2 regions of the Paraburkholderia sp. BR10954 genome follow, and region 2 is predicted to be linked to the other one. Evidence: riboswitches for the same ligand, from Rfam matches in the RefSeq annotation. Region 2 holds a riboswitch; the other holds the start of a gene.

Region 1 (15,894 bases), on a different contig from region 2:
CACCGCCGCCATCAGCAGGTTCTCGGTACCGGTCACGGTGATCATGTCGGTGACGATGCGCGCGCCCTTCAGACGCTTCGCACGCGCTTCGATGAAGCCGTGCTCGATCGTGATCTCGGCGCCCATCGCCTGCAGACCCTTGATGTGCTGATCGACCGGACGCGCGCCGATTGCGCAACCGCCCGGCAGCGACACGCGCGCATGACCGAAGCGCGCGACGAGCGGACCGAGCACGAGAATCGACGCGCGCATCGTCTTCACCATCTCGTACGGCGCGACGAGGTTGTCGACCTTCGACGCGTCGAGCGCGACGCGCCCTTCGCCTGCCTCGATACGCACGCCCATCTGGCCGAGCAGCTTGAGCATCGTGCGCACGTCCTGCAGATCGGGCACGTTCTCCAGATGCACCGGATCGGCGGTCAACAGACCCGCGCACAGGATCGGCAATGCCGCGTTCTTCGCACCCGAGACGACAACTTCACCGGAGAGCGGGTAGCCACCTTCAATGATGAGTTTATCCATGCCTGTCGGTTCCTGATCGGCCCGGGTCGCGCCCGGACCTGCTTTGTCTGTGTTCGGCGCGCCGCTAGCTGCGTCGCGCCCTTCGTGAGTAACTCGCACTAAATTTCCAGATTACGCGTTCTGCCATTCGGCGGGCGTCAGCGTCTTCATGCTGAGCGCGTGGATTTCTTCGCGCATGCGCTCGCCGAGCGCCGCATACACGAGTTGATGGCGCTGGATCAGGCGCTTGCCTTCGAAGCTCGGCGAGACGATCGTCGCAAAGAAATGCTGACCGTCGCCTTCGACTGCGAGATGCTCGCACGCGAGTCCAGCTGCAATGTACTGTTTGACCTGTTCGGGAGTCGGCAACATGAGAGAAGCTCCTCGTCAGTGGCGCAGCTTGTAGCCGGTGGCGAGCATGCGCATCGCCACGACAGCCAGCACCACGAAGAAACCGGCGACGATCGCGAGGCTCATCAGCGGGTCGATATCCGACACGCCGAAAAAGCCATAGCGAAAGCCGTCGATCATGTAGAAAAACGGATTGAGCCGCGATACTTCGCGCCACCCGGGCGGCAGCGTATGCGTCGAGTAGAACACGCCCGACAGGAACGTGAGCGGCATGATCAGAAAGTTTTGGAACGCGGCGAGCTGGTCGAATTTTTCGGCCCAGATGCCGGCGATCAGACCCAGCGTGCCGAGAATCGCCGCGCCGAACATCGCGAACACGATGATGTAGAGCGGCGCGGTGAACGCGAGCGGCACGAACCAGATCGTCACGATGAACACACCGAAGCCGACGCACAGCCCGCGCGCCACGGCCGCGAGCACGTAGGCCGCGAACATCTCGTAGTGCGACAGCGGCGGCAGCAGCACGAACACGAGGTTGCCGGTGATCTTCGATTGGATCAGCGACGAAGAACTGTTCGCGAACGCGTTTTGCAGCACGCTCATCATCACGAGACCCGGAATCAGGAAGCTCGTGTATTCGACGCCCGGATAGACCTCGACGTGGCCGCGCAGCGCGTGGCCGAAGATGGTCAGATAAAGAAGCGCGGTGATGACCGGCGCGAGCACGGTCTGGAACGATACCTTCCAGAAACGCAGCAGTTCTTTGTAAAACAGCGTGCCGAATCCACTGTAGCCGCTCATGCGAGCCCCTCGATCACTTCTGGACCGTTCATCACCTGAACGAACACGTCTTCGAGGTCGGCCTTGCGGACCTCGATTTCTTCGAATGTACAACCGGCCGCGCGGCATTGCGCGAGGATGCGCTCGACGTCGTCGTAGCTCGTTAGGCGCAGCAGGTGCTGGCGGCCATTGCCGTTGCCGGCGCCGCTTTCCGCCTCGAGCGGACGCAGATCGGCGGGCAGCACGCCGTGCGCGAAGCGCACGAACAGCTGCATGCCGGCGAAGCGCTGCAGCAGCGTGCTGGTGCGATCGAGCGCAACGACCTCGCCTCGGCGCAGCATCGCGATGCGGTCGCACAGCGATTCGGCTTCTTCCAGGTAGTGCGTGGTCAGCACGATCGTGTGGCCTTCGCGATTCAGGCGCGAGATGAACTTCCACAGCGTCTGGCGTAGTTCGACATCGACGCCCGCGGTCGGCTCGTCGAGCACGATCACCGGCGGACGGTGCACGAGCGCCTGCGCGACCAGCACGCGGCGCTTCATGCCGCCCGACAGCGCGCGCATGTTGGCATCGGCTTTTTCGGTGAGATCGAGATTGGCCATGATCTCGTCGATCCACGCGTCGTTGTTGCGCAGACCGTAGTAGCCCGACTGGATGCGCAACGTTTCGCGCACCGTGAAGAACGGATCGAACACGAGTTCCTGCGGCACCACGCCGAGCGCGCGGCGCGCATTGCGGAAATCGTCGACCACGTCGTGACCGCGCACCGCGATGCTGCCTTCGTCGGCGCGGGCGAGACCCGCGAGTATGCTGATGAGCGTCGTCTTTCCCGCGCCGTTCGGACCGAGCAGTCCGAAGAACTCGCCTTCTTCGACCGTGAGGCTGACGCCCTTGAGCGCCTGCAAGTCCTTGTAGCGCTTCTTGACGTTACGAATTTCTATGGCTGACATGACTATGGGCCGCGCGCGTCGCGGCGCCTGAAGTAGCCCCGATGGAGCTTGGGGACGTGCAAATGCTGGAAGAAACGGAACCGGGGCCGATTAGGGGGCCAGTTCAACGCCCCAAAAAAACGTTTGATTATAGGGCAAAAACTGACACCCCCGGCCTGGCCGGAAGGGGGGAGACGACGCTAGAGGAGCGTCAATGTCGCGCTGACGCAACCATGCTGGAGGCGACAGGAGAGAGAAGCGTATCGACGCCGTAGGCCTGCGCGAGACTGGCGAGACCGGCCGGCAGATTGATGATTTCGAACTTGTCGCCGCGCGCCGCCGCGGCCCGCACCCACGCGAGCAGGACCGCGAGCGCCGACGAATCGAATTGCGTGAGCGGCGCGCAATCGACGCCGCGCGCGCCGGCCGCAATACGTTGCAGACCCGCCGCGAGCGCGGCCTTCGCGCTCTCGTGGGTCAGCGTCGCGCCGCTGTCGAAGCGGTTCGCGACCTGGTTCAGCACGTCGCTCACGACTGCTTGCCCGCGGCGAGTTGCTGATTGCGCTGCGTGAGGAACTGGATCAGTCCGTCCACGCCCTTCTGCTGGATCTGCTCGTTGAACTGCTGCTGATACGCCTGGATCAGCCACGCGCCGAGCACGTTGAGGTCATACACGCGCCAGCCTTGCGTCGTCTTGTACAGGCGATAGTCGAGTTCGATCGGCTGGCCATTGTTCATCACGACCGAGCGCACCACCGTGTCGGTGTCGTCCGGGTTCATGCGGAACGGCTTGAACTGGATCTGCTGGTCGCGCACCTGCGCGAGCGCGCCCGAGTACGTGCGGATCAGCAGCATCTTGAACTGCTCGACCACCTGGTTCTGCTGCTCGGGCGTCGCGGTGCGCCAGTTGCGGCCCATCGCGAGCTGGGTGGTGCGGCGGAAGTCCGTGTACGGCAGGATCTTTTCGTTGACGAGCGCCGTGATGTGGGTGATGTCGCCCTGCTGGATCGACTTGTCGCCGCGAATTGCGTCCATCACCTGCTGGGTGACGGTTTTGATCAGCGCCTCGGGGGAGTTGGTGTCGACGGTTTGCGCCGATGCGCCCGCGCTGATGAATGAAAACAACACGGCAAACAACGGAATCAGGAAGAATTTTTTCATATCGAGCTTTGCCTCAAAAATAGTGCAACAGGTTGAACGGACCTTATCACGCGAGTTTGACGGCAATCCATGCGCAAACTGCGAGAGTCGTATCGATCTGTTACGGCTGCACGTTCAATGCAATCTGAACGACGGGAAGTTGAAGCGCGTGGGCGGCACCAGCTGACCGGCCGGAATCTGCGTTTCAGGGCCGCCTTTCAGGTCGAGCGGCGGGGTTTCGGTGCCCGACGCGGCCTCCGGCGCCGACGCGCCTTGCGGCGCCGACGCGCCCTGCGGTGCCGACGCGCCTTGCGGTGTTGCCACGGCCGCGCCGGATGCGGGAGCCGCCTTTGCCGCAGCACCCTGCGTGCCCGCAGCGGCGCCCGCCGCGCCGGTTGCAGCGCCGGCCGGCGCACCTGCCGCCCCTGCGGCCGCGCCCGTCTCACCTTCGTCGTACTTCGGCAGCGGCGCTTCCTCTTCATAGCTCGGCAGGTCCTGCGGACGCCGGCGGTTGTCCGACAGCAGATACTGGCGGCGCTGCAGATACGCATTGCGCACGAACGAGTATTTGTCGAGCGCCGCGCCTTCCAGCAGGTTGCTCGCGCCGAGCAGGTTCGCGCGCGTATTGACGATGTTCAAGCCCCACAAGCCCCAGCTCAAGCCCGGCGGATCGATGTAGCTGATCGGGTTCACGTAGTAGTTGCCGAGCGAGCCGAACGCGTCGCGCACCGTGCTCGGCCCGAACAGCGGCAGCACGAGGTAAGGACCCGCCGGCACGCCGTAGTGGCCGAGCGTCAGACCGAGGTCGTTGTCATGCTTGGGCAGCTTCGCGAGCGTCGCGACGTCGAACAGGCCACCGACGCCGAACAACGTGTTGATCACGATCCGCATGATGTCCGACACGCCGTCCGCGATACGCAACTGCAGCAGATTGTTCGCCGCGATATAGATGTCGCCGATGTTCGAGAAGAAGTTCGTCACGCTGTCGCGCACCGGCTGCGGCGTGACAAATACGTAGCCCTGGGCGACCGGCTTGATCGCGTACTGGTCGACCTTGTCGTTGATGGTGAAGATCGTGCGGTTCAGCCCTTCGAACGGGTCGCCCTTGGTCGGCGTCTGCACGGTCGTGCAACCGGCGAGTAGCGCAGCCGCCACGGCGACCTTGCCGAACTGTAGGACGCGCGCGCCGCTGCGCGGGGTCTGCAGTTTCGTCTGCATCGTTGTTCTCCTTATTGGCCTGACTGGCCGGCAGCGCCGGAAGCCGGCGCTGCCGGCGCCGGTGCGGGGGCGGATGCAGCGGGCTTCGCTGCGCCGGAATCCGCGGCCTTGCTATACAGGAACTGGCCGATCAGGTTTTCCAGCACGATCGCCGATTGCGTCATCGCGATGGTATCGCCCGCCTTCAGCATTTCCGAGTCGCCGCCCGGCTCGAGCCCGATGTATTGTTCGCCGAGCAGACCCGAGGTCAGGATCTTCGCCGAAGTGTCTCTCGGAAACTCGAATTGCTTGTCGATATCGATCGTGACGAGCGCCTGGTAGGTGTTGCTATCGAAGCCGATCGACGCGACCCGGCCGACCGTCACGCCGGCGCTCTTTACAGGCGCGCGCGGCTTCAGCCCGCCGATGTTGTCGAACTTGAGCTTGACCGGGTAGGTTGCCTGGAACGACAGCGAGCTCATATTGCCGGCCTTCAGCGCAAGAAACAGCAACGCCACGAAACCCAGCACCACGAACAGGCCGACCCAGAAGTCGAGAACATTCTTTTTCATCGTCATCCCAAAGTGAATCCGCCGCGCCGCCGCCGCTTCCCGCCGTGCGCGGCGCATCGTACGCCGCCGGCAGTCGGCACGCTGCGCGGCCTTAGCTGAACATCAGTGCGGTCAACAGGAAGTCGAGCCCGAGCACCGCGAGCGACGCGTACACGACCGTGCGGGTCGTCGCGCGCGACACGCCTTCCGGCGTCGGCTTTGCCTCGTAGCCCTGAAACAGCGCGACGAAGGTCACCGCGAGACCGAACACCACGCTCTTGACGACCCCGGCGCCGACATCGCGCCAAACGTCGACGCCACTTTGCATCTGCGACCAGAACGCGCCGGCATCGACGCCGATCAGCAGCACGCCCACCACGTAACCACCCAGCACACCGACCGCGCTGAAGATCGCCGCGAGGATCGGCATCGAGATAATGCCCGCCCACAGGCGCGGCGCGATCACGACTTTGACCGGATCGACAGCCATCATTTCCATCGCGGTGAGCTGCTCGCCGGCCTTCATCAGGCCAATTTCGGCGGTCAGCGACGTGCCCGCGCGCCCGGCGAACAGCAGCGCGGTCACGACCGGCCCGAGCTCGCGCACCAGCGACAGCGCGACGAGCAACCCGAGCGCTTGCTCGGAGCCATAACGGTTCAGCGTGTAATAGCCCTGCAGCCCGAGCACGAAGCCGACGAACAGCCCCGATACCGCGATGATCACGAGCGAATAATTACCGACGAAGTGGATCTGCTTCGTGACAAGACGCGGACGGCGCAGCAGCGGGAAAATTTCGAGCACGAGCCGCAGGAAGAAGCGCGTCGCGTAGCCGGCGGTGCCGAGCCCGGTGATGACCGAGCGACCGATCGTACTGATCATGACTGGCCTCCGCCGATGCCGAAGTCCGCCGCGAGCGGCGTCTGCGCAGGATAGTGGAATCTGAACGGGCCGTCCGGCGCGCCGTCGATGAACTGCCGCACGGTCGGGTCGGTCGACGCGCGCAGCTCGTCCGGCGTGCCTTCGGCGAGCACCCCGCCGCTGGACAGGAAGTACACGTAATCGGCGATCGCGAACGATTCCGGCACATCGTGCGTGACGAGAATCGACGTCGCGCCGAGCGCCTGGTTCAGCGTGCGGATCAGATTTGCGGTGATGCCGAGCGAGATCGGGTCGAGGCCGGCGAACGGTTCGTCGTACATCATCAGTTCGGGATCGAGTGCGATCGCGCGCGCGAGCGCGACGCGCCGCGCCATGCCGCCCGAAATCTCCGACGGCAGCAAATCGCGGGCGCCGCGCAGGCCGACCGCGTTGAGCTTCATCAGCACGAGGTCACGCAGCAGTTCTTCGGGGAGATCGGTGTGCTCGCGTAGCGAAAAGGCGACGTTCTCGAACACCGACATGTCGGTGAATAGCGCGCCGAACTGGAACAGCATGCCCATCTTGCGGCGCAGCGCGTAAAGGCCTTCGCGCGTCTGCCCGCCGATGTCCTGGCCATGGAACAGCACCTGGCCGCGTTGAGCGCGCACGAGGCCGCCGATCAACCGCAGCACCGTGGTCTTGCCGCAACCCGAGCCGCCCATGACCGCGACGACCTGACCGCGGCGAAAGCGCAGATTCAGATTCGACAGGACGAGCCGGTCGCCGTAGCCGAAGTCGACGTCGCGCAGCTCGAGTATGGTCTCGGGGGAGGAAGGCACCAAACTGACAATCCTTTTACACGGAAGGCCGAATTATAGGGCCATCATGCAAAAGCTGCGTTGAGGTGCCCCGTTCCTTGACTATGCCTGACGATTATTGCGTAAACGTGTGTTGCAGTGCAGAAACGGCGGCGGCCGGGTCTGCCGCTTCGGTGACCGCGCGCACCACCGCCGCGCAGCCGACGCCGGTCGCGAGCACCTCCGGCAGCACCTGCAGATCGATCCCGCCGATCGCGACGAGCGGCACCACACCGTCGAGCAGCCGCACATAGCGTGCGAGGCGCCGCAAGCCCTGCGGCGCGGTCGGCATGACCTTGGTCGTGGTCGGGAACACCGCGCCCAATGCAATGTAACTCGGACGAAAATGCAGCGCCTTCAGCATCTCGTAAAAGCCGTGCGTGGACAGGCCCAGACGGATGCCCGCGTCGGCCAGCGCGGACAGATCCGCAGTATGAACGTCTTCCTGGCCGAGATGCACGCCGTACGCGCCCGCCTCGAGCGCCGCCTGCCAGTGATCGTTGATGAACACCTGCGCGTCGTGCGCGCGGCCGGCCGCCACACAGCGGGCGATCTCGCGCTTCAGTTCGTCGGCGGGCTCGGCCGACTTGCGGCGCAACTGCACCGTCTTCACGCCGAACCCGACCACCCGCTCGACCCAGTCCGCGGTCGGCAGCACTGGATACAAGCCGAGCTTTTCCGGGCAGCGCGGGAACGCCCTAGCGGGTGCCGGCGGCAGGTCGGTAAGGCGCGGAAAGCGGCCGAGGTCGGACGGGAAAGCGTCGTCGGCGCGGGTCTCGTCGCCGTCGCGCCACGCGAGCGCGAGCACCAGCGCGTCGTGCGGATCGAAACCGCAGTCGAGGAACGCGGCCAGCGCGGGAATCCAGTCTTCCGCCAGATGGCCTTCGAGGCCGTATTTCTCACCGCCCAGATGCAGCGTCGCGCGGTTTTCCGCAGCGACGATCACGCCCGCGCCCCGCGTCAGCCAGCGCGCGATCTGCTCGCCGTGCTGCTGCGCGTCGGCGACCACGATCAGGTCGCCACCGTTCGGTTCGTCCGGCGCGATCAGGCAGATGCGCCACGGCGCGTGGGTCGGCGGCCAGTCGCCAAGCCGCGCGCGGATGCGCTCGGCGGCTTCGATGAGTTCGTCGGCCGTCGGCCAGAACAGATCGCGGTCCTTCAGCGTCAACGACTGCGTCATGCCACACCTCCATCCTGATGCCAGAACGGCATGCCGACCACCGGCGTGCTCGCGTGCGCACTCTCGCGCTCGGCCATCGGGCCCGCGAGATACGCCTGCCGGCCCGCCTCGACGCCCAGCGCGAACGCGCGCGCCATCGCGTCGGGGTGCGTCGCCTGCGACACCGCCGTATTCAGCAGCACGCCGTCGAAGCCCCACTCCATCACCTGGGCCGCATGCGACGGCACGCCGAGCCCGGCATCGACGATCAGCGGCACGTCCGGCAACCGCTCGCGCAATACGCGCAGCCCGTACGGATTGACCACGCCCTTGCCGGTGCCGATCGGCGCGCCCCACGGCATCAGCGCCTCGCAGCCGGCGTCGAGCAGACGGCGGCCGATCACCAGATCTTCGGTGCAGTACGGCAGCACCTTGAAGCCATCCTTGACGAGCCGCGCGGCGGCCTCGATCAGCCCGACCGGGTCGGGCTGCAACGTGTAGTCGTCGCCGATCAGTTCGAGCTTGATCCACTCGGTCTCGAAGATTTCGCGCGCCATGTGCGCGGTCGTCACCGCTTCACCGACGCTCAGGCAGCCCGCCGTATTCGGCAGCAGCGGCACGCCGTGGCGCTTGAGCAGATCGAAGAAGCCGGCTTCCGCGTTGCCCTCGTTCATCTGACGGCGCAGCGCGACGGTGACCATGCCGGGGCGCGCGGCGTCGATCGAATCTGACAGCGATTGCAGCGACGGGTAGCGCGACGTGCCGAGCAGCACGCGGCTTGCGAAAGTTTGACCGTATAGGGTCAGCGCGTCGGCGCTCTCGTGTGAAGTCATTTGCATCATCCTGGTTTGCCGTCGCGGCTAGAACCGACCGCGTGACGGCAATGGGTTTTCGGCGACGGTTGTTGCATTCGGTAAGCAGCAGGCTGGCGCGAGCGCGCTCAGCCGCCCGCGACCGGCTGCACGACGTCGAGCCGATCGCCCGTTTGCAGCGCGCGCGCCGCATGCTGCGCACGCGCGACGAAATCGCCGTTGAGCGCGACCGCGAACGGCGGACGCGCGCCAAAGGCGGCAAGCGCATCGGCGACAGTCGCGCCCTCGGGCAGCGACAACGGCTTCTGATTGATATGAATGTCCATGGTGTTCGAATACGGTTCAATCGATGGCGCAAGCGGCATCGCGTGCGGCACGTTTGCCGCTACGCTCAGGCCGGCTCACGCGCGAAATGCTGTTGGAACAGCTCGCTCCAGCGTGCGTCGCGCCGCCAGCCGGCGAATGCGTCGGCGTCCCGGACACGGCCGTCGAGCAGCGCGCTCGCGAAGCGTACGGCTTCGTCGGCGACTTCCGGCGCGATCATAAAGCCGTGCCGATACAGGCCGTTCACGCGCAACGTGCGCGCGCCGTCCCACAGCAGCGCGGGACGGTGATCGGGCAAGGTCGGCCGGCACTGCGAATTCAGCTCGAGGATGCGCGCCTCGCCGAAGCCCGGATGCACCGAGAACGCCGCGCTCAGCAACTCGAGCGCCGAACGCACGCTGACGGGCGACATGTCCTCGCCCTCCACCTCGGTCGCGCCGATCACGTAGAGGCCGTTCTGCTTCGGCGCGATATACAGCGGGTAGCGCGGATGCAGCAGCCGCACCGGGCGAGTCAGCTGCAGGTGAGGTGCATGCACGCGCGCAACTTCACCGCGGATGCCGCGCAGCGTCGGCAGCACAGGCTTTGCGCCGAGCCCGCGGCAATCGATCGTGATACCGGCGTCGGGCAGCGACGCGTCGTCGATCGGCGTGTTCCAGTGCGTGTCGACGCCGCGCTCGGCAAGCCCCGCGGCGAGCGCGGACAGCACCTGGCGGTTGTCGAGCTGGCCCTCGCGCGGCAGTAGCCAGCCCTGATTGAAGCGGCCGGCCAACGCGGGTTCGGCGGCGCCGAGCTGCGCGCCGGAAAGCGCGACGAAGCCGCCGTCGAGCAACTCGGCCGGCGCGTTCGCGCGCACGCGGCGCTCGAACAGCGGCGCCTCCGTGCGATCCGCGTAATGCCAGACGACGAGCGTGCCGTTGCGCTGGAAAAACACCGGCTCCGGCAGTTCGGCGAGCACCCGCGGCCAGCTTTCGAGCGAACTCGCACCGAGCCGTGTGATCAGCAGCTCGGCGCTGGCGGCTTCTGCCAGCGGCGCGAGCATCGCCGCGGCGACCCACGCGGCAGCCTGCGAGCCGGCGGCATCGCCGCGCTCATAGAGCGACACGCGATGTCCGTCGCCCGCGAGGTGCCACGCGACCAGCCGGCCGCACAAACCGCCGCCGAGCACGGCGAAATCCGGTCGAGCGGAATGGCTCATCGCACCCGCTCCGTTTGACAGCCGCGGGCGAAACCAAAGCGGCACGGCACGCCGGAGCCGGCGTGACGAAGAGAAAGATGCATGTCTGAAGAATAGGCGGTCATCGAGTCCTTTCCGTACGGCCAAAAACGCACGTACCCAGGACGAAACCGGCGGGTGAAGCCGGCCGGTCACGGCGTGTGCATGTGAGCTGCGCTCGCCGCCCGGCGGGGAATGGAAGACGGTTGCTTCCGGAAACTTCCCGCGCCGGTATTACCCGGATCGGGTGCAAAGGGTCTCTCTCAGCCTCGCCGCCCCGGCATGAAAATCATGCCGCCTGTGGGCGAAGCACCCCTGTTTCGTCGCAGGTCATTAGACCATAAAAGGCGCGGCGCCCGCAAACCAGCGGTCCGCCGTCGCTGCCGCGATTTTGATCTGGCACCGTCTAGCGAGATGCCGATGCGAATCGGCCCGGCGCTCTGGCACAATGCCGTGACCGGTGCCGAAAAAACGCGGCGCGCGCGACCCTCGTGGCCGCATGCGTGGCAGTGGCATCCCGGCGGACGCCGGCCCCGAAAAATTAATTTTCGCTTAAGGGCGTCACGCCAGAATCGGGCGCCCGTCCGGACTCGCGTGCATCGAGCGCGAGGGCGCGATGCCCGGCCAGGTATCGCAGACCCGCCTCAGCCACGGCCTCGCAAAGGGCCGGCTGTCAGCGGGATCGCCCGACATGGGTCAACCAGATCGGACCCGTACGCCGCCGGAATGCACTTCGGGTCAGCACTTCATCAGGACGCTCATGACACCACATACTTCCGCCAGCCCCGCGCTGCCGTCCGACGAAAAGGTCTCCGCCTGGAGCCTGATCAAGCCTTACTGGGTTTCCGAGGAACGAGGCATCGCATGGGGACTGCTCATTACGATCATCGTGATGAACCTGCTCGTCGTCTGGATCAACGTGCGCCTGAATAGCTGGAGCAGGGACTTCTACAACGCGCTGCAGGAGAAGAACGTCCACGACTTCCCGCATCTGCTGATGATTTTTACCGGACTCGCGTTCGGCTTCATCATCCTCGCCGTGTATGGACGCTATCTGCGTCAGATGCTCGGCTTCCGCTGGCGCCAGTGGCTGACCACCCGCTACCTGAACGAGTGGCTCAACGACAGCGCGTTCTACCGCATCGAGCGCGACCGCCTCGCCGACAACCCCGACCAGCGGATCAGCGACGACCTGCAGTCGTTCGCGACCACCACGCTGTCGCTGACGCTCGATCTGCTGTCGACCGTCGTCACGCTGGTGTCGTTCATCACAATCCTGTGGACGCTCGCGGGCGCGCTGAGTATTTCGCTCGGCGGCACGCCGCTGCATATCCCCGGCTACATGGTTTGGGCCGCCGCGCTGTATGCGGTGGTCGGTTCGCTCGTTATGCAGAAGGTCGGCCATCCGCTCGTGTCGATCAACTATCAGGCGCAGAAAGTCGAGGCGGATTTCCGTTTCGGTCTGATCCGGCTGCGTGAGAACGCCGAGCAGATCGCGTTCTACAACGGCATGGAAACCGAGAAGACGAACGCGCGCACGTTGTTCGGCCGCATCCGCGACAACTGGTGGCAGGTGATGAAGTACACGAAGCGCCTGACCTTCGTGCTGAGCTTCTACGGCCAGATCGCGATCATTTTCCCGATCGTCGTCGCCGCGCCGCGCTACTTCGCGGGCGCATTCACGTTCGGCGTGCTGATGCAGATTTCGAGCGCGTTCGGCACCGTCAGCGATTCGTTCTCGTGGTTCATCAACAGTTATACGAGCCTCGTCGAATGGCGCGCGACCGTGAACCGGTTGCGCGAATTCAAGCGCGTCGTGCATTCGCCGCGTCTGAAGGAATCGGTGTCGCCGGCCACGGAACACGGCGGCATCAATCTGCATTTCGTCGACAGCAACTCGCTTTCCACCGACAGCCTCACGCTCGCGCTGCCCAATGGCAACCCGCTGTCGCGCATCCGCGATATCGCGATCCGGCCGGGCTCGCGCTGGCTCGTGCGCGGTCCGTCGGGCGCCGGCAAGAGCACGCTGATGCGCGCGCTCGCGGGCCTGTGGCCGTTCGGCGACGGCTCGATCGACGCGCCGGTCAACGCGCGCATGATGTTCATTCCGCAGGTCAGCTACATGCCGATCGGCACGCTGAAGGCGGCGCTCGCGTATCCGTCGGCGGCGGACACCTATGGGGACGACGAATGCCGCGACGCGCTCATCACCTGCCATCTGTCGGAATACGCGGACCGTCTGCAGGAAACGGGGCACTGGACCCGCGTGCTGTCGCCGGGTGAGCAGCAGCGCTTTGCCGCCGCGCGCGTGCTGCTGCACAAGCCCGACTACCTGTTCCTCGACGAAGCGACCAGCGCGCTCGACGCGGAAAACGAGGCGCGGCTCTATCGACTGTTCACCGAGCGGCTGCCGAAGGCGGCGATCGTCAGCGTCGCGCATCGCGAATCGCTTGCTGCGTTCCATGACGAAACGCTCGACGTCGAGCGTTCGGCCGAAGCGATAGCGGCGTGAGCGACGCGCACAGCGCTCACTTCAATTAAGCGCACGACGCCGCCCCCGCGCGTCGTGCGCAACATCCGGAAAGACACGAGAAGAGTTCGGAAGCATTTGCGAAGCGCGCAAGCTGTTCCGCGCTTTGAAAATGCCCGCGAGCAGCGACGATAGTCGTACGGGCCGCGCCATGCGTCGGCCTTCGTTGACGTCAGTCACGTCTTTGATCGCAACCGCTCTCCGGACTTCTCGCCCATGTCATTCGCTCGCCGTGTTTCACCTCTGCTCCCGACTTTGCTCCCGCGCCTCGCGCTCGCCTGCGGCGCGGCGCTGCTCTTCACGAACGCCGTCGACGCCGCGCAAACCGCCGAGCCGAACCAGCCCGCGGATATCTGCGCGGCGCTCACGCACATCGTCGATGCGAGCGATTTCCGGCAACTGCCGAACGAGACCGCCGCGCAACTGCCGGGCGTCTCCCATTCCGACGATTGCCGCGCTACCGCGCACGCGTACGACTGCCACTGGCGCGCGCACTGGCAAGCCGACGGCGTCATCAACGATCCGCTCGAAGAACTCGGCGCCGACATCGCCGCCTGCTTTCCGCGCGTCGTGCACGACGTCAACACACCGGTGCGCCAGCATTTCGTCGTGACCATCGACGCGCGCCGCGTGAACGTCACCGCGAGCGTGCAAGGCCAGAACGAACTGCGAGTGCGCGTGACGCGCTGAGCGCGCGGCCGTCGCTGCTTTCGATGACCCAGCGAATCTCGTGACCGGGATCGGGCGCTGCCTCATGACCTCGCCGCCAACCGTGCGCGCGCCAGCCGCAACCAAGCCTTCGCGCCTCGGTCCGATCGCCTCGCTGATATCCCGGCGTCGCTGCGCCCTCGCCGCCTTCGCCGCGACGCTGACGCTCACGCTCGACGGCTGCGCATGGACGCTGATCCAGGCCGCCGACGCCACCGGTTCCGTGATCCAGGCCGGCTACGCGATCGCGTCGAACTACTCGTCGCCGACCTTCGTCAACGGCCGGCCCGCCGATGTGCAGCACGTGTGCATCGAAGTGAATCCGACGGTGTCGGTCGGCGATTTCGTGCCGGCGCTGCAGCTCGCGCTCGAGCGGCGCGGCATTCGTTCGGACGTCTACAATCCGGGGACCTCGCCGGCCGGCTGCGAAGCGCGGCTCGTCTACAACGCCGCGATCGACTATGGGCGCCGCTCGTTCAGCGACGAATCCATCCAGTACCTGTCGATCATCGATCTGACGCTGATCCAGAGCGGCCGCATTCTGGTCACCGCGCGCTATCAGACCGGCGGCCTGAACACCGACCGCTTCTCGTCGGCCTCGGTGAAGCTCGGCGGGTTGATCGAGCGGATGGTCGTCGATCGGACCGATTTCGCGCGCCAGGAGCATCAACAGCAGACCCTGCAAACCTCGCAGGCCTTCCCGCCGACCCGCTGAAGACCCGCGGCTGTGCGTTCGCTTGCAGCGCCTTACACGGGAAAGGATTGGAAAGCGGTATGCGCTTTGCGCGGCCCGTGCGCATCACTAAGATGACCTGAATGAACCAGACCATCCTGATCGTCGATGACGATCCCATCGTACGCGAGCTCGTCAGCGAATATCTGCACGGGCGCGGCTTCAACGTCTCCACGCTCGAAAATGGCTTGGCGTTGCAGCGCAGATTGCAGCAGGAGCGTCCCGCGCTCGTCGTGCTCGACATCATGATGCCGGAGCTCGATGGCATCAGCGCGCTGCGCGCGTTGCGCGTCGCCGGCGACGACATTCCCGTGATTCTGCTGACCGCGCGCGCCGATCCGATCGATCGCGTGATCGGCCTCGAACTTGGCGCTGACGACTATCTCGGCAAGCCGTTCGAACCGAGCGAGCTCGTCGCGCGTATTCGCACCGTGCTGCGTCGTCGCGGCTCGATCGCGCCGGGCGCGCCCGAGCACCGCGCGCCCTATCATTTCGGCCGCTTCGAAGTGAACTTCCCCGCGCGCGAACTGCGCCGCGACGGCGAACGCATCACGCTGCGTTCGAGCGAATTCGCGATGCTGAAGGTGTTCGTCACGCACGCGATGACCGTGCTCACACGTGCGCAGTTGCTCGAGAAACTGCACGGCAATAGCGAAGCGCATCGCAATCGCAGTCTCGACGTATCGATCTGGCGCTTGCGTCGGCTGATCGAAGTGGACCCATCGGAACCGCGCTACGTGCAGACGGTGTGGGGACGCGGCTATGTGTTCGTGCCGGATGGCGAGCTCGGCGCGGCCGAACGCGGGCTCGCGCCGACGCTCGGCTAGCGGCGCGAGTCGATCTGATCCGAGCCGGTTGATGTGACCTGCGTGTCGCGCACAACGCGCAGCGCGCTGACGCGGCTGACGGTCAAAACGTCAGCACACTCAGAAACATCCGCTGCAGCCAACCCATCGTCGTCGCGTCGTTGACCATGCCGAGGCCCGCCTGTTCGATGCGCGCGTTCGCGACCTTGCTCGACGCAACGTAATTGCCTGCTTCGATATCCTTGGGATTGACGATGCCCGACAACCGAAGACGGTCGCGGGTACCGCTCATCGCGATCACCTTCTCGCCCGACACGACCAGATTGCCGCCCGACACCGTGCCGATCACAGTCACGGCGAGCGTGCCCGTCATATCGCTGATGTCGCGCAGATTGCCTTGCCCCTTGTAGTCGGTGCTGGCCGAGCCGATATTGAACAGTT
Region 2 (15,894 bases):
CATTGCCATCAGCCCGTTGAACATGCGGCGGGACGCGCGTTCAACGCGGCAGACTCAGGCCTTACACCGTCGCGTCGCTCAGCGCGGCGTCGAAGAAACGCTCCTGTGCATCCGCGTTCACGCGTGCATACGCGCGGTTCACGCCGCTGATCACCGCACGAATCGACGCGGTAATCAGGTTCGCATCGACACCGACGCCGAACGCGCTGCCGGCCACATCGGCGCCGGCCATTTCGGCGATCGCGATCGCGCGCGCATCGGCGCCCTGCGTGAGCGCGCGTTCCTCGTAGTGCTGGATGCGCACGGGTACGTCGATCGCGTGCATCAGCGCGTCGAGCGGGCCGTTGCCGGCGCCCGTCAGCACGCGCGGCGTGCCGTGGATTTCGACGTTGAGCTTGATGTGCTCGCGGCCGTCATGCTCGGACAGGCTGTGGCTGACATAGCGGACCGGCTCGGCCGTACGCACGTACTCCTGCTGGAACAGTTCCCAGATCTGCGCGGGCGTGACTTCCTGGCCGCTGTCGTCGGTGAAGCGCTGCACGGCCGAGCTGAAGTCCACCTGCAGGCGGCGCGGCAACACGACGCCGTAGCTCTGCTCGAGCAGATAGGCGATGCCTCCCTTGCCCGACTGGCTGTTCACGCGAATCACGGAGTCGTAGGTGCGGCCGAGGTCGCTCGGATCGATCGGCATGTACGGCACTTCCCAGATCGCATCCGGCTTCTGCCCGGCGAAGCCCTTCTTGATCGCGTCCTGGTGCGAGCCCGAGAACGCGGTGAAGACGAGATCGCCGACATACGGGTGACGCGGATGGATCGGCAACTGCGTGCATTCCTCGGCCGTGCGCGCGACTTCGTTGATGTTCGAGAAATCGAGCTCGGGATCGACGCCTTGCGTGTACAAATTCAACGCGAGCGTGACGAGATCGACGTTGCCGGTGCGCTCGCCGTTGCCGAACAGGCAGCCTTCGACGCGATCCGCGCCCGCCATCACGGCGAGCTCCGCGGCGGCGACGGCCGTACCACGGTCGTTATGCGGATGGACGGAGACGATCAGCGAATCGCGGCGTGCGAGATTGCGGTGCATCCATTCGATCTGGTCCGCGTAGACGTTCGGCGTGGCCATTTCGACGGTGGCCGGCAGATTGACGATCGCCTTGTGCTCGGGCGTCGGTTGCCAGATGTCGAACACCGCGTCGCAGACTTCCTTCGCGAATTCGAGTTCGGTGCCGCTGAACACTTCCGGGCTGTATTGCAGCGTGAAGTGCGTTTCCGGCTGCGCGTCGGCGAGGCGCTTCACCGTGCGCGCGGCCTTCTGCGCGAGTTCGATCACGCCGCTCTTTTCGAGGCCGAACACGATCTTGCGGAAGTCCGGCGCGGTCGCGTTGTACAGGTGGACGATCGCGCGCGGGGCGCCGCGCAACGATTCGAACGTACGCTCGATCAGATCGTCGCGCGCCTGCGTGAGCACTTCGATCGTCACGTCGTCGGGAATATGGCCGCCCTGGATCAGCTCGCGCACGAAGTCGAAATCGGTCTGCGACGCTGAAGGAAACCCGACTTCGATTTCCTTGAAGCCGATCTGCACCAGCGTCTTGAACATGCGCATCTTGCGCTCGGCGTTCATCGGCTCGAACAGCGCCTGGTTGCCGTCACGCAGGTCGGTGCTCATCCAGATCGGCGCGCGCGTGATGGTGCGCGACGGCCACTGGCGATCCGTCAAATTGATCGGCTTGAACGAACGGTACTTGGTAGCGGGGTTTTTCAACATTTTCATCATCCGAGGGAGAGACCGTGGAACGGGTGTCGACCGGACGACGAAAAGGCGATACTGGGCCGCCGGTCGGAAACCGGGGCTGGGTCAGTTACTGGGGATTCAAGCGATGCTTCGGTGTATCAGAGAGAAGCGGACGCGCGCAGCCAGACCTAGCCCGGTAGAGCGGGCTAGTAGTAGCGATAGGGTGGTCTGGGCGCGGTACATAGTACGCAATGGGAACATATTATTGAGATTGCGTCAAGGGCACGCAGTGTGCTCGTGCCGCGTTCGATTCACGGGTGAGCTCACGAGGCATCGTCAATTCACTGAGCAGGAGGCGAACATGAAAAAAATAGCGTGGATATCCGCTGTCGCAAGGATCGGCGCGTGCGCGGCGTTGGCATGCGGGTTCGTCGGGCAGGCCGGCGCGCAGGGGCTCAGCGCGCAGAACGACATGAACGCGCCGCAGAACAGCACGCGCCTGATGCCACATGCGGCGCTCGGCAGCGAGTATCCGACGCACGGCAACCAGCAGGCGGGCGAGTTGAATCTGAATCCGACCGATCCTCGCGCGCAACTGGTCAACGGCTTGCCGAACAACCCGAGCGCGGGCGGCTATGGCGCGCCGCTGGCCGGCGTGCGTACTTACGTGCAACCGCTGCGGCCGGCAAATTGACTTCCTCGACGCCTGGACAGTCTTTCGACCGAGCCCCGCGTTGCTCACCCGCCGGACAAAAGCCGCAGCGTATCGCTGTTCAACAACACCGATACGCCTATCGCGAGCAGGATCAGCGGCAGCACCGCCGAGCCGTACCGCCGGATCGGCCCGCCGAGCAACGGATGGTCGACGAGCCATGCCGCGCCCGCGCACCACAGCCCGATCATCACGATGAACACGAGCGAAACTAGCGCGTTCTCGGCGGGTGCATGACTGGCGTACAGCGGCACGTAGACGGCGAGGTTGTCCGAGCCGTTGGCGATGGCGACGCTCGCGACGGTCCAGCTCGATGAGCCGCGAATGGATGGTGGAGCGCTTGTACGGCTGTCCTCGCTATCCCTATTCAGTGCGAGGCAAGAACCGAAGCGCTGCCACGCCTTGTGCAGTCCCACAACGATCGGCAGCAAGCCGAGCAGGCCCACATAACCGGCCGGGAGGCGCGTGAGCAAGGCCGCGAGCACGAGCGCCGCCGCGACGAGGATCAATGATCCCGCGTACTGTCCCGCGACCACGCGACGCCGTTTTACGCCCGCTTCGGCCAGAAAGCCGAGCAGGACGAACAGGTTGTCGATATTGGTCGCGGCATAGGCGACGATTGCGAGCAGGACGAGGCTGAGCATGAAGAAGCCGGAATCGTTACCGGGGGGGAGTCGCTTGGAATTCGCCGCGCCATGTGGGTAACCGGGCGGCCGGCCAACACGATGCCGATGCGCCGCGTCAAGGTCAAGCGGCTACAATGGCCGGGACCTCGAACAACGGAATATCGATGAAGATTCGCCTTCTCTCTGTCGCCTGTCTCGCGAGCGCCGCGTCGCTACTGGCGGCCTGCACGATCGTCACCCGCAACTCGAGCGCCTGTGAACAATTGATGCGCAGCAAGCTGGCCGAGCCGTCGTCGGGGATGTCGTCGGATCGGCTGCGGGTCACGCATCGCGGGGCCGCGATTCGCGGCTCGCGGGTCGTGGTGGAGGGGACCATCGAGCATGGGATGAGCGCGTCCGCGACCGCGGCTTCCGCGCCGCTCACGGCATCGGCGTCGCAAGCGGCCTCCGAGGCCAAGCTGGCCGCGAAGCCGGCCCAGCCGTCGAGGGTCCGCACGCCGGCAGCCGCCGAGTGCACATTCCACGGCGAACAGCTCGACGTATTCCGCTGGCTCGCGCCGCCGCAACTGGCCACGCCGGCAGCACAACCAGCCAGCGCGGCGGGCTGAGTTCGCACCCGCGCGCCGCACCGTCGCTGCGCATCCAACCCAGGCAACCCTCAGAACGCGTAATACGGTCCCTGGCCGGCCGACGTATTGCGCGTCGCAATCGCCGTGTAAATGCGTTTGCCGTAAAAGAACGGCAAGCCCCAGCCGAAACCCAGACTCGAATTGCCGGCGAGATTGTCGAACGCGTTGTTCGACGACGAAAACAGCGTGTTCGAATTGGCGATGTCGAACGAAACCGTGCTCGACACGCCATCGATGCCGGTGATCGACGCGCTTGCCGACTGCGTCGAAGTCGGGCAGTACCAGAAGCCGCACAACGGGAACTGCGTCGAGTGGAAGAAGAGGCCGTTCGAGCCGCTGTCGAGATAGCTCACCGCATAGGTCAGGCTGCCCGTGTTCGTCGTCACGTAACCGGTCGCCGAGTTCGCCCTCAGAACGTTCGTGCCCGTAAGCGTATTGTTCGACTGGGTGCCGATGCCGAAGATCAGCGAGCCTGACACGCTCGCCGCGCCCGCATCGGCGACGGCTGGCAGGTCGATCACGACGCCGTTGTTATCGAGCGGGAAGCTGCTGACCGGATTGGTCACCTGCTGCGCGAGCGGCTGCGCGGTCGGGCTGCAGCCGCTCGTCGTGCAGCTGTAGTACCAGCGCGGCAACGCGGAGTTCGCGCAACCGTTGCCGCAGTCGACCGGGAACAGGCCCACGCCGAGGATGCCATTCGCGTGCAGGCTCGATACGGTCAGCAGCGAGGCGCCGCCGGAGTTCGCGCAGTCGGCGGGTGCGCCAGGCACCGCGCTGTCGGCGATCAGTTGGATCGGAATCGATGACGCCTGTTGGCCAGCCATGCGTACGTCCGCGGTGTGGATCGAGCCCCACGCGTAGCCGCTGCCGAACACCGCACATTCGGCGCTTACGCCGCTGCCCGCGGCGATGGTCGGCAGCGACAGGGTGGTCGGCAGCGCCGATGCGAGGATGCGCAGGCCGTTCGAGCCGGTGTCCACCTGGATGTCGTCGATCGTCGCGCAGTTGCCGGTGCCGGCCTGGCAGACGGTGACGCTCGTCATCAGCATGTTGCGCGTATTGCCGGGCGATACGCCGACCGTGACCGGCTGCACGTTGGGCGTGGTCGATTGCGGCACGTTCGCGTTCGGAGTTGGCGCGGTCGCGGAACTGGTCGGCGCGCTCGCGGACGGTGTCGAGCCGGAGCCGGACGAGCCGGACGAGGAACTGCCGCCTCCGCCGCCGCAGCCGACGAGGGCCGCGCAGACGATCATAAGCAGGGCATGGAAACGCAAGGCGGATTTCATGGCGTGGCGGTCCGTCTGGTGGAACTCAGGCGTGAAAGGGGGCGCGAGCGACGCGTGCGGGGCGCGCGCGTCACTGGATGTCGTCGGAGGTGACGCCGGCGGGCAAAGCCGCCGGCAGCCACGCGCGGCCGACGTAGCCACGCATCGGTCCGCCGGACTCGACGATCACGTCGGAGCGCGCGACCCGCGACGAATGCAGATTGCCGCTGCCGGCCGCCGCCGCGCCGGTCTTGTACGAGTCGCCGTATTTGCCGAGCAGCGCGTGCAGATCCGGCATCGTCGGGCCTTGCCATGCGTAGGCGACGATCAGGCCGGTGCCGGTCGCGTATTCGTTGATGGTGGTATTGCCGGCGTCGGTCCACGTGCGCTCGCGCAGTGCGCCATTGAGCAGCGTGCGCGGCGCGCTCGCGCCCGCCACCGCCTGGCTCGGCATCGTGCCGCCCAATTCGGCATGCGCGCCGAAGCTCGCGCAGCACGCGACGACGGCGATCACCGAGGCGATCGCGGATGGATGGAGATTGAACCTGGACATGAGGCCTTCCTCGTTTGGCGCCGGATTTTTATTGAGATAACTCGATTAACGTAGCACCGGTTTTCTTCTGGTCTTTGCACACGTGCGGCGGACAGGACCGCACGCCATGGGGAAAACAAGCCGCAGGCAAACCGGAAGCCCTTATGCGGCGGCCATCCGGCGAAGACTTTGGGAATACTCCCAAGGTCAACTCGAAAGTGTCATTGAGTGTTAAATTTACCTCATAAGAGGGCAAATAGCGTGACGGGCACGGCCTTTTTTCCCGTGGCCGTTGCGTCGCCGTGGCATGCGGCGAGTCCCGGGCAAACCCCAGTTTTTGCACACGCCTCGCCGGGACCGGTAAAATGTTGGGTTGATCCACGGAAACTTGCCGTGGCGTAGCGGAAGGATTCCCCGAACATGACTGATTTTCGTCTCACCAAGCGGTTTGCAGTAATGCTCATGGCAGGCGGGCTGGTCGCCGGCTGCGGTACCTCGTCGCCGACCAAAATCGACTATAGGAGCGACTCCCGTTCGAAGCAGGTATCGCTTGCCGTACCGCCGAACATGATCGACGAGACGGCCGATCAGCGTTCGCTGCCGCCGCAGGGCGGCGAAACCTCGCTGTCCACGCTCAAACAGGTGCAGGCGCAGGCGCCGGCCGGCGATGCGGTTGCGGTCGTGCCGCCCGTCCAGGGCATCCACATCCAGCGCGACGGCACCGAAAGCTGGCTCGTGATCGACAACAAAACGCCCGATCAGGCCTGGCCGCAAATCCGCCGCTTCTGGCAGGAGCAGGGCTTCCTGCTCGTCGTCGACCAGCGCGACAAGGGCGTGATGGAAACCGACTGGAACGAAACCCACGCGCAGATCAACGACGGCTTTATCCGCAACACGCTGTCGAAGGCGATGGGCAACAGCTACGTGAGCTCGGAGCGCAACAAGTTCCGCACGCGTCTCGAAGCCGCGCCGAAGGGCGGCACCTACGTGTTCGTCAGCCAGAAAGGCATGCGTGAGGCGATCACCGGTACGAACAACGAGTCGACCCAATGGCAACCCAAGCCGAACGACCCGGCGCTCGAGCAGGAATATCTGAAGCGCCTGATGGCCTCGCTCGCGCGGGCTGAATCGGGTGCGGGTGGCACGCAGAACGCCGAGCTGTCGCCTGCGGGCACGCAGTTCGCGCCGAACGCGGCGACGGCGGGTGCGAAGTCGGCGACGGCCGCCGTTGTCGCGCAGAACGTCGCGCTGGCGGCCCAGCCGTCGACACCGGACGTGGATTCGGCCAACAACACGTCGGCGCAGCTGTCATCGACCGAACTCACGCTCGGCGACCCGTATGACCGTGCGTGGCTGCGCGTAGGCCTCGCGCTCGATCGCAGCAATTTCACGGTCGACGACCGCGACGTGAGCCGCGGCCTGTATTTCGTGCGCTACGTCGATCCGAAGGATATGTCGTCGGCCGAGCAGGGCTTCTGGAGCCAGGTCTTCCACGGCCGGAAGGAGAAGGTCGCCAAGGAGTATCGCGTGAACGTGCGCGCGGTGACGCCGGATCAGACCCGCGTGGCTGTGGTCGACGACAAGGGCCAGGTCGACGAAAGCTCGCAGGCCAAGCAGATCATGAGCCTGATGGCCTATCAGCTGCGCTGATACGAGAGCCTCGCGGCCAACGCCGCTGGTTCGACGAAAAAGCCGCCCGGAGCAATCCGGGCGGTTTTTTTTTCGACCGCGCCCTCAGGTGTCCGCGCGCCGCCGCGTGCCCACCCACGGCAGCCGCTTGATCACACCGGTCGCCAACGCGGTGCCGACCAGAATCACCGCGCACCCTTCGAGCATGCCGGGCGACACCGTCTCGCCCAGAAACAGCGCGCCCCACAGAATGCCGAAGATCGGAATCACGAAGGTCACGGTGATCGCGCGTGTCGGCCCGGCGACCGCGATCAGATGGAAGAACAGCATGTACGCGATGCCGGTGCAGCCGACGCCGAGCGCGATCACCGCGCCCCACGCGCGCAGCGAGATCGGCGCGGCGGGCCAGTAGATCACCGCGAGCGGCAGCAATACGATCGTCGCGCCGATCATCGTGCCGGTCGCGACGCTGAGCGCGTCGACGCCAGTCAGGTGACGCTTCGTGTAATTCGCGGCGATGCCATAGAGCAGCGTGGCGCCGAGCGCGGCGCCGGCCGCGAGTGCGACGGTGAGCGGCGACGCGGCCGATCCGTCCGGCGTCGCGATCTGGTCCCACACGAGCATCAGCACGCCGAGAAAGCCGACCACGAGGCCGAGCGTGCGCAGCGCGCTGAGCCGGTCGCGCAGCCACAGAAAGCCGACCAGCGCGCCCCACAGCGGCGCGCACGCATTGATCACCGACGTGACGCCCGCCGACAGCGTCAGCTCGGCATACGCGAACAGACAGAATGGCGCCGCCGAATTGAGGATGCCGACAACGAGCAGCGGCAACGCATGCGTGCGCAACAGCGTGGCGGACTGTTGCAGCGGCCGTCGCGCGATCAGCACGATCGCGAGAAAGAGGGCGCCGATGCCGACGCGCAGCGCCATCAGCGGCGCGACGCCGAAGTCGGTCACGCCGACGCGGATGAACAGGAACGATGCGCCCCACAGGGCGGCGAGGATCAGCAGTTGCAGAAGGTTTCTGGCTTTCATTGGAATGGCGCCGCGCGCAGTTGAGTCGAGACGCCAGCTCATCCTAACAGTGCGATCGCGCGATTCGTTTCAATGCGGGATGAAACGGCAAGATCCGGGAGACGGCCGCGTCCGGGTAGGTCGATGCTAAGCGCTGCGAAGGCGCAGGCCAAACGAGCAATTCTCACCGATATGTGAGAAAAATTGCGATGCGGCGGAGCGGTAGCGGCGGCGGAATTGCAAACGACGCCCGCGATGCGCGGGCGCCGTCCGAAACAATGTGAACTGCGTTGCGCCGTCAGCGGCGCGAGTTCAGTGCGGAATCATCCATTGCAGGAAGTTCTGCTGCGCCCACACGAGCACGCCGAGCAGCACCGTGAGCAGAATCGAATGCTTGAAGGTCTTGGCGAACACGACGCCTTCCTTGCCCTTCAAGTCGGTGGTCGCGACGCCGGTCGAAATGTTCTGCGGCGAGATCATCTTGCCCATCACGCCGCCCGACGAGTTGGTCGCCGCCATCAGCACCGGATTCAGATTGAGCTGCTTGGCCGCCACCACCTGCAGATTGCCGAACAGCGCATTGCCCGACGTATCGCTGCCCGACAGGAACACCGCGACCCAGCCGAGGAACGCCGACACGAGCGGAAACACCGGCCCGACCGACGCGACCCCGAGGCCGAGCGTGTAGTTGAGGCCCGAGTAGTTCATTAGATACGCGAGGCCGACGATCGTCGCCACGGTCAGAATCGCGATGCGCGTTTGCACCCACGTGTCGGAGATCGCCTTGCAGAACTCGGCGGGGGAGAGCCGCACGACGAACGCGGTGATGAGCGCCGCGACGAGGATCGCGGTGCCGGTCGCAAGCGGTTGGAAGTCCCAGATCGCGCCGTACGGCGTGTTGTACAGCGTGATGAAGACGGCCTTGTCGAGACCCGGCCACGATACCTTGACGTCGCCGATCGTGAAGATCCTCGCGACCGTCCAGACGATCACGACAACCGATACGATGATCCACGGATACCAGCCCTGCACGCCGCCGATTTTGCCGCGCACCTCGTTGATACGATCGACGTTGATCGCGAATTTCGGATCGGCGACGGGCTTCCAGACCCGCAGGAACGCCACGGTCAGGATCAGCGAAACCAGCGAAGACAGCACGTCGGTCAGGCTGTAGTTCACGAAGTTCGAGACGACGAACTGGGTCAGCGCGAAGCTCAGGCCCGACACCAGCAGCAGCGGCCAGATCCGCAGCATGTTGCGAAAGCCCGCGTACGCGCCGATCACATAGAAGGGCAGCAGGACAGCAAAGAACGGCAATTGCCGCCCGACCATCTTGCCGAGCACATCGGACGGCAAATGCGTGACCGCGCCGAGGACCGTGATCGGCACGCCGAGCGCGCCGAACGCGACCGGCGCGGTATTGAAGATCAGCGTGAAGACCAGCGCTTCGAGCGTTGGAAAGCCGAGCATGATCAAGAGTGAGCTCGTGATCGCGACCGGAGTGCCGAAGCCCGAAATCCCCTCGAGCAGCGCGCCGAACGAAAAGCCGACCACGACGAGCACGATGCGCCGGTCGTTCGGCAGGTTGTCGATCATCCACAGGCGGAAGGCCTCGAAGCGTCCCGAGCGCTGCGCGATGTTGTACAGCAGGATCGCGGTGAACACGATCCACATCACTGGCCAGATCGCAAAGACGACGCCGGCCGCGACCGAGTTCAACGCGAGCCCGACCGGAAACTGCCAGATGAAAATCGCTACGATCAAACCGACGATCAATCCCGCGAGCGACGCCTGCCACGCTGGCCTGCGCGCCCAGCCGAGCAGCGCGAGCACGACGATGATCGGCAGCGCGGCGACGATAAACGACGCAAAAAGCGAATTACCGACTGGAGTGAGCAGTTGATGAAACATCATCTCTCCTTCGTTGTTGTGTAATTCGACGCGGGAGATTGCGCATGACGGCGCGTCGCTCTGGCACGGCGGACGCTCGCGAGTGGCCTCGACCAAGCGGCGGCGCCGGATTTAAGCGGGTGCTGCGTGCAACCTTTCAAGAATAGAGCGCCATATCGGCGAGTCAAGCCGGGAAAGTACGGGCGGGTGTGCGCGGTGGCGGGCGAACCAAAGACAGGTCAATGCCAGTGGCCGCCCCAATGGCCCCCCCAGTAGCCACCAATGCCGATCGCAATCGACGGTCCATAGTAGGCGGGATAGCCGTAATAGGCGGGATAAGGATAAGCGGGCGGCGGATAGTAGGCGGGATACACCGGCGGTGCCACATACACGGGCGCGGCGGCTGCATAACCGGGCGGCATGTCCTGCGGCGCGACCTGCATTTGCGCCTGGGCTTGAGGCGTCTGCTGTGGATCGGTGGCCGGTGCGGTTTGGTCCACTGTGGTCGCGGGCGCGGTCGAATAGTACGACGTGTAATAGCCCGCGGGATAGTAGCCGGCGGGGTAATAGCAGCCGGCTAAAAACAGACTGGAGGCGAGCGCGGAAATCGCGGCGGCGGGCCGCGCGAACGTTGCGGAAAAACTGGATGTCTCGCGTGGCGTCGAGAGGCGCACCGCGCGAGGATGGGTGACGACGCGGGACTTCATGACGCGCTCCTCGATGAACCGATGCCGCCTCGCGCGACGTCGTTATGAGGAGCTTACGCTTCTGCCGCGGCAGCGCTGTGGCAAAACCGCAACCGCATATTTCAGTCTATTTCCACGTGCGCTGTCGGGACGAGGGCGCACCGCATTCGCGGCCCTCGTCAGTCCGGTGCCTGGTCGGAATAAATGCTTGGCTGTCCTGTATGAATCGTCAGACGCATCATCGGACGCAACGCTCACTTGCCGCTCACTTGCCGATCTGGTTACCGATGACACCGCCCACGGCCGCGCCGCCCAACGTCGACAAGCCGCTGCCGCCGATCGCCGCGCCGGCCGCGCCGCCCACACCCGCGCCGATCGCGGTATCGCGTGTGCGCGGGGACATGTCGCCGCATGCCGCGACACCCGCGACGAGCGAAAGCGCGACTGCGACCGGGCCAAGACGAGCACCGAGTTGACGGATCGATTTCATGATGCTGACTCCCTTCGTTGTTGGAAGTAGTTGTTTCTCTCTGTCAGCACACAACGTGCCTGCTGGGCGCGGCGGAATAAAAAAAACCCGCCATGCTGGCGGGCTTCGATACTGCAGGGCGCTACTCCGCGCGCGCGTCGCGCAAGCCGCTTATTGCCGCTGATAAATCTCCGCGCCTTGCTTCATGAACTCGATCGACTTGACTTCCATGCCTTTCTGCAGCGCTTCGTTATCGCTGACGCCCTGTTGCGCGGCGAACTCGCGCACGTCCTGGGTGATCTTCATCGAGCAGAAGTGCGGGCCGCACATCGAGCAGAAATGCGCGACCTTGGCCGAATCCTTCGGCAGCGTCTCGTCGTGGAATTCGCGCGCCTTGTCCGGGTCGAGACCGAGATTGAACTGGTCTTCCCAACGGAATTCGAAGCGTGCCTTCGACAGCGCGTTGTCGCGTACCTGCGCGCCCGGATGACCCTTCGCGAGGTCCGCTGCATGCGCGGCGAGCTTGTACGTGATGATGCCGGTCTTCACGTCGTCCTTGTTCGGCAGACCGAGGTGTTCCTTCGGCGTCACGTAGCACAGCATCGCGGTGCCGAACCAGCCGATCATCGCGGCGCCGATGCCCGACGTGATGTGGTCGTAGCCCGGCGCGATGTCGGTGGTCAGCGGCCCGAGCGTGTAGAACGGCGCTTCGTCGCACCAGTCGAGCTGCAGGTCCATGTTCTCCTTGATCAGCTGCATCGGCACATGGCCCGGACCTTCGATCATCACCTGCACGTCGTGCTTCCATGCGATCTGCGTGAGCTCGCCGAGCGTCTTCAGCTCGCCCAGTTGCGCTTCGTCGTTCGCGTCGTAGATCGAGCCGGGACGCAGGCCGTCGCCGAGCGAGAAGGCCACGTCGTAGGCCTTCATGATTTCGCAGATCTCTTCGAAGTGCTCGTACAGGAAGCTTTCCTTGTGATGCGCGAGACACCACTTCGCCATGATCGAGCCGCCGCGCGACACGATGCCGGTCATCCGGTTCGCGGTGAGCGGCACGTATTGCAGACGCACGCCCGCGTGGATCGTGAAGTAGTCGACGCCCTGCTCAGCCTGTTCAATGAGAGTGTCGCGGAAGATTTCCCACGTCAGATCTTCGGCCTTGCCGTTGACCTTTTCGAGCGCCTGGTAGATCGGCACGGTGCCGATCGGCACCGGGCTGTTGCGGATGATCCATTCGCGCGTTTCATGAATGTGCTTGCCGGTCGACAGATCCATCACCGTGTCGCCGCCCCAGCGGATCGCCCACGTCATCTTGTCGACTTCCTCGCCGATGGAGGAGGTCACCGCCGAGTTGCCGATGTTCGCATTGACCTTCACGAGGAAGTTGCGGCCGATGATCATCGGCTCGCTCTCCGGATGATTGATGTTGTTCGGGATGATCGCGCGGCCGCGCGCGATTTCCTCGCGCACGAATTCCGCGGTGATTTCGCTGAGACCGTTCGGACCGAACGCGCTCGCGCCGAATGCCTGGCCGGGGTGCTGGCGGCCCATCATCGCGGCGAGCTTCGCGCCGTTCGGGCCGCTCGCCTTCAAGGTCTCCAGATACTCGGCACGACGCTGGTTCTCGCGAATCGCGATGTATTCCATTTCCGGCGTGATGATGCCTTGCTTCGCGTAGTGCATCTGCGTCACGTTCTTGCCGGCGATCGCGCGGCGCGGCGTGCGATGCAGGCCCGGGAAACGCAGCTGCGCGGTGGCCGGATCGGCGGCGCGCTCGCGGCTGAAGCTGCTCGACAGACCGGTCAGCGGCTCGGTGTCGCCGCGCTCCTCGATCCACGCCTGACGCAGCGCGGGCAGACCCGCGCGGATGTCGATCTTCGCCTCGGGGTCGGAGTAGGGGCCCGACGTGTCGTACACGTAGATCGGCGGATTCTTTTCGCCGCCGAAGCTGTCGGGCGTGTCTGCCTGCGAGATTTCGCGCATCGGCACGCGGATGTCGGGGCGCGAGCCCGTCACGTAGACCTTGCGCGAATTCGGCAGCGGCGCGACGGCGGCCTCGTCCACATGGGCTTCGGCGGAAATAAACTTCGGATTGGCGTTCATGTAAGTCTCCGTACAAAGTGGGGCGGCTAAGCAGGAGACTGAGATGGAAGTGGTCGGAAATCGCTAAGAGGTGACGCTGTTGAGGCTGGTGCGAGATCCGTACGCTTCCCTGCGCTGGCATTATCCAGATCAGGTTCAAAGGGTATTTCTCACCCACGCAACACGGACCTCCAGCTCCGCGCTACGCAGGACCCCCGCGTTAGCAGCGCACACGATACACCGCCCGCCCGCGGTTTGGCAACCTGTCTGAGTGATTCAAAAAACTGGTCCAGATGAATCCAGACAGCTCCTATGCTTATTTCGAGACCGCATCAGACAGGGCAACTTACAGCAATGGAACAGCCGGCTTACAGCGAAAAATCGTCGGCGGCTTCGGGCTGATACAGAATTTTGTCGATCTTGAGCACTTGCTGATCGCCGCTGGGTGGCGTAAAGCTGATGCTCTCGCCGCGGCGCGCGCCGAGCAGCGCGAGGCCGGCCGGCGAGAATACGTTCAGCCGCCCTTGCGCGAAATCGGCGTTGGGCGGATAGACGACGGTCCACGTCATTTGTTCGCCGCTCGCCGAATCGATCAGCGTTGCTTGCGAGTTCATCGTGACGACGTCGGCCGGGATGTCGTGCGAGTCGACGATTACCGCGCGTTCGAGCACGTCGTCGAGCATTTGCTGCAGCTTGGCGTTGGCGGCCGCATGTTTCTCGAGGCGGGTCACGTCGAGTTCGGTCAGATAGCAGGTTTTGATCTTCTTCATCATCAGGACTCCGATAAGGCGGTGAAGGATGGCCGCGTGCGACGATCCCATGCGGGTGGTCGGCGGATGAGTGCGAATGGGAAAGCCCGGAGCCCGGAGCCCGGCGACGCGGCCCCCGGGTATCGGCAGGCTACGTCAGCGAGGGCGCCGGGCGGCGTGAAGCGGGAGCGTTCGGGACGTCTCGCCCGTGCCGTGCGGCGCGACGCCCGCGCGCGCGCAGCCGCCTGCGCGGCGGCATGGGCGCAAGCGGGCGAGAGCACGGAAAGTCGGACGACGCAGCGAAGTCACGGGCAAAACGACCAGGTGATGGGAATAGCGAACGGCAGGTTGCCGCGCAGCAAAACGTGAAGCCCGCGACACCAGCGACGAAAGCTTGATGTTAGCACGCTGTCTCGGGCACTTCCGTTGGCGACATCGCGCTCCGTCGATCGGCCGTCTTTGTGCGGTGCCAGAAGAAAGCGACGTGATCCGCATTGCGTTCAAGCCAGTCAAAGGATTGCCGTTAAACAAAGTGCAGCAAGGCCGCACTCCAGCGAACCGATTCGCGGGATGGCGCGTGAATGGCGCGACGCGACTCGCGCCGATTGACAGAGAGGTGCACATGAAAGCGGAAACAATGCGGTGGCGAACGTTCGGTCGCACAGCCGCGGTGGTGGCATTGCTTGCCGCGCCGCTGGCGGCGCCGGCGGCATCGACGGTGAGGGGCGGCGTGATCCGGTTCGTGGGGATGATCGTCGCACCGCCGCTGCAGATCAGTGCGGATACGGCGCCCACTGGCGTCGCCGTCGATAGTACGAGCGTGGCCGGTCAGCGCTTCTCGCGCACGGTGACGTTCAGCGCGCCGCCGGGCGTCGTCAGCGGGGCCGATGTCACGCTCGAAGTGAACGGCGGCACGCAGTCGCGCGATCTGGTGGCAGCGCGTTTCGTCGATGGCACTGGGCACGGCGTGCTGGCCCGCGACGGCCACTACGCGGTCGATCGCGCGGGCGGCGTGCTGTCGCTGAACGCGCGGCGCACCGATGCGGACACGCGCGTGACGGTAGTGGTTAGTTACGACTGAGTCGCGGCGAGCCTTGGCTCGCTAGCCATGCCGGAAAAAAATTAAAAGAGGCTTGTCATAACCGGCCGCGCGGTTCGACAAACGTGCAGACTACGATCGGAGCACGTCATGTCGACCGCGCACAATCGCTCGCTACTTCAGCGCTTTACGAGTTTTTCCAGGCCCGCCGCCGGCCTCGCGCTCGTTGTGCTGAGCGCTTCGGGCATCCGTGCGGCCGATGCGGCCGCGCCCCTATGCGCGACGCACAGCCCCGCGCACCGGTTAGCGCTCGTCGAGCTGTACAGCAGCGAGGGCTGCGATAGCTGCCCGCCCGCCGACCGTTGGCTCGGTCAATGGAAAAGCAACGGCGTCGCCCACGGCATCGTGCCCCTCGCACTGCACGTCGACTACTGGAACAGCCTCGGCTGGAGCGACCGGTTTTCCCAGCATCGCTTCACCGAACGTCAGGAGACGCTGACGCATCTCGCGGGCGCGCACACGATCTATACGCCGGAAGTATTCGTCGCGGGCCGCGAGCTGCGCGACTGGTCGCAACGCGACAGTTTCGAGCGCCGCATCGACGAACTCGTCGCCGCACCCGCGCAGGCCAATGTCGCGCTCGCGCTGAGCCCGCGTGCGCCCGGCGCGTTCGATGTCGATGCGCAGTTCAGCACGACGGCAGCCGCCATCACGGGTCCGTTGAGCGCCTATGTTGCGGTCTACGAGAACGCGCTGACGACGCAGGTCGGCGCGGGCGAAAACCGCGGCGCGACGCTGCATCACGAGCGCGTCGTGCGCGCATGGTTCGGGCCCGTG

What was found. Region 2 has a riboswitch for thiamine pyrophosphate ahead of thiC (phosphomethylpyrimidine synthase ThiC). Riboswitches for the same ligand answer to the same signal wherever they lie in the genome.
Region 1: linked by a shared signal. The riboswitch ahead of AB4Y34_RS22120 (FAD-dependent oxidoreductase) and the one ahead of thiC (phosphomethylpyrimidine synthase ThiC) in region 2 are both predicted to bind thiamine pyrophosphate.

Annotation. Positions count from the first base shown of each region.
Region 1 covers NZ_JBFRCK010000016.1:75,250-91,143, reverse strand. Annotated here, with positions in the region: gene murA (UDP-N-acetylglucosamine 1-carboxyvinyltransferase) at 1-522, opposite strand, end outside; gene AB4Y34_RS22180 (BolA family protein) at 634-873, opposite strand; gene AB4Y34_RS22175 (ABC transporter permease) at 889-1,653, opposite strand; gene AB4Y34_RS22170 (ABC transporter ATP-binding protein) at 1,650-2,582, opposite strand; gene AB4Y34_RS22165 (STAS domain-containing protein) at 2,773-3,093, opposite strand; gene AB4Y34_RS22160 (phospholipid-binding protein MlaC) at 3,090-3,722, opposite strand; gene AB4Y34_RS22155 (VacJ family lipoprotein) at 3,837-4,919, opposite strand; gene mlaD (outer membrane lipid asymmetry maintenance protein MlaD) at 4,931-5,470, opposite strand; gene mlaE (lipid asymmetry maintenance ABC transporter permease subunit MlaE) at 5,562-6,329, opposite strand; gene AB4Y34_RS22140 (ABC transporter ATP-binding protein) at 6,326-7,147, opposite strand; gene thiE (thiamine phosphate synthase) at 7,242-8,345, opposite strand; gene AB4Y34_RS22130 (thiazole synthase) at 8,342-9,157, opposite strand; gene thiS (sulfur carrier protein ThiS) at 9,265-9,462, opposite strand; gene AB4Y34_RS22120 (FAD-dependent oxidoreductase) at 9,528-10,658, opposite strand; TPP riboswitch at 10,880-11,003, opposite strand; gene AB4Y34_RS22115 (ABC transporter ATP-binding protein/permease) at 11,437-13,188, shown strand; gene AB4Y34_RS22110 (hypothetical protein) at 13,423-13,896, shown strand; gene AB4Y34_RS22105 (hypothetical protein) at 13,961-14,629, shown strand; gene AB4Y34_RS22100 (response regulator) at 14,731-15,474, shown strand; gene AB4Y34_RS22095 (flagellar basal body L-ring protein FlgH) at 15,557-15,894, opposite strand, start outside.
Region 2 covers NZ_JBFRCK010000033.1:71,442-87,335, forward strand. Annotated here, with positions in the region: gene leuA (2-isopropylmalate synthase) at 62-1,768, opposite strand; gene AB4Y34_RS32830 (hypothetical protein) at 2,097-2,429, shown strand; gene AB4Y34_RS32835 (cadmium resistance transporter) at 2,474-3,091, opposite strand; gene AB4Y34_RS32840 (hypothetical protein) at 3,238-3,681, shown strand; gene AB4Y34_RS32845 (DUF3443 domain-containing protein) at 3,732-4,988, opposite strand; gene AB4Y34_RS32850 (DUF2844 domain-containing protein) at 5,059-5,520, opposite strand; gene bamC (outer membrane protein assembly factor BamC) at 5,920-7,149, shown strand; gene AB4Y34_RS32860 (DMT family transporter) at 7,234-8,163, opposite strand; gene AB4Y34_RS32865 (L-lactate permease) at 8,455-10,053, opposite strand; gene AB4Y34_RS32870 (hypothetical protein) at 10,272-10,739, opposite strand; gene AB4Y34_RS32875 (glycine zipper 2TM domain-containing protein) at 10,984-11,208, opposite strand; gene thiC (phosphomethylpyrimidine synthase ThiC) at 11,359-13,290, opposite strand; TPP riboswitch at 13,379-13,496, opposite strand; gene AB4Y34_RS32885 (GreA/GreB family elongation factor) at 13,638-14,039, opposite strand; gene AB4Y34_RS32890 (hypothetical protein) at 14,641-15,099, shown strand; gene AB4Y34_RS32895 (DUF1223 domain-containing protein) at 15,208-15,894, shown strand, end outside.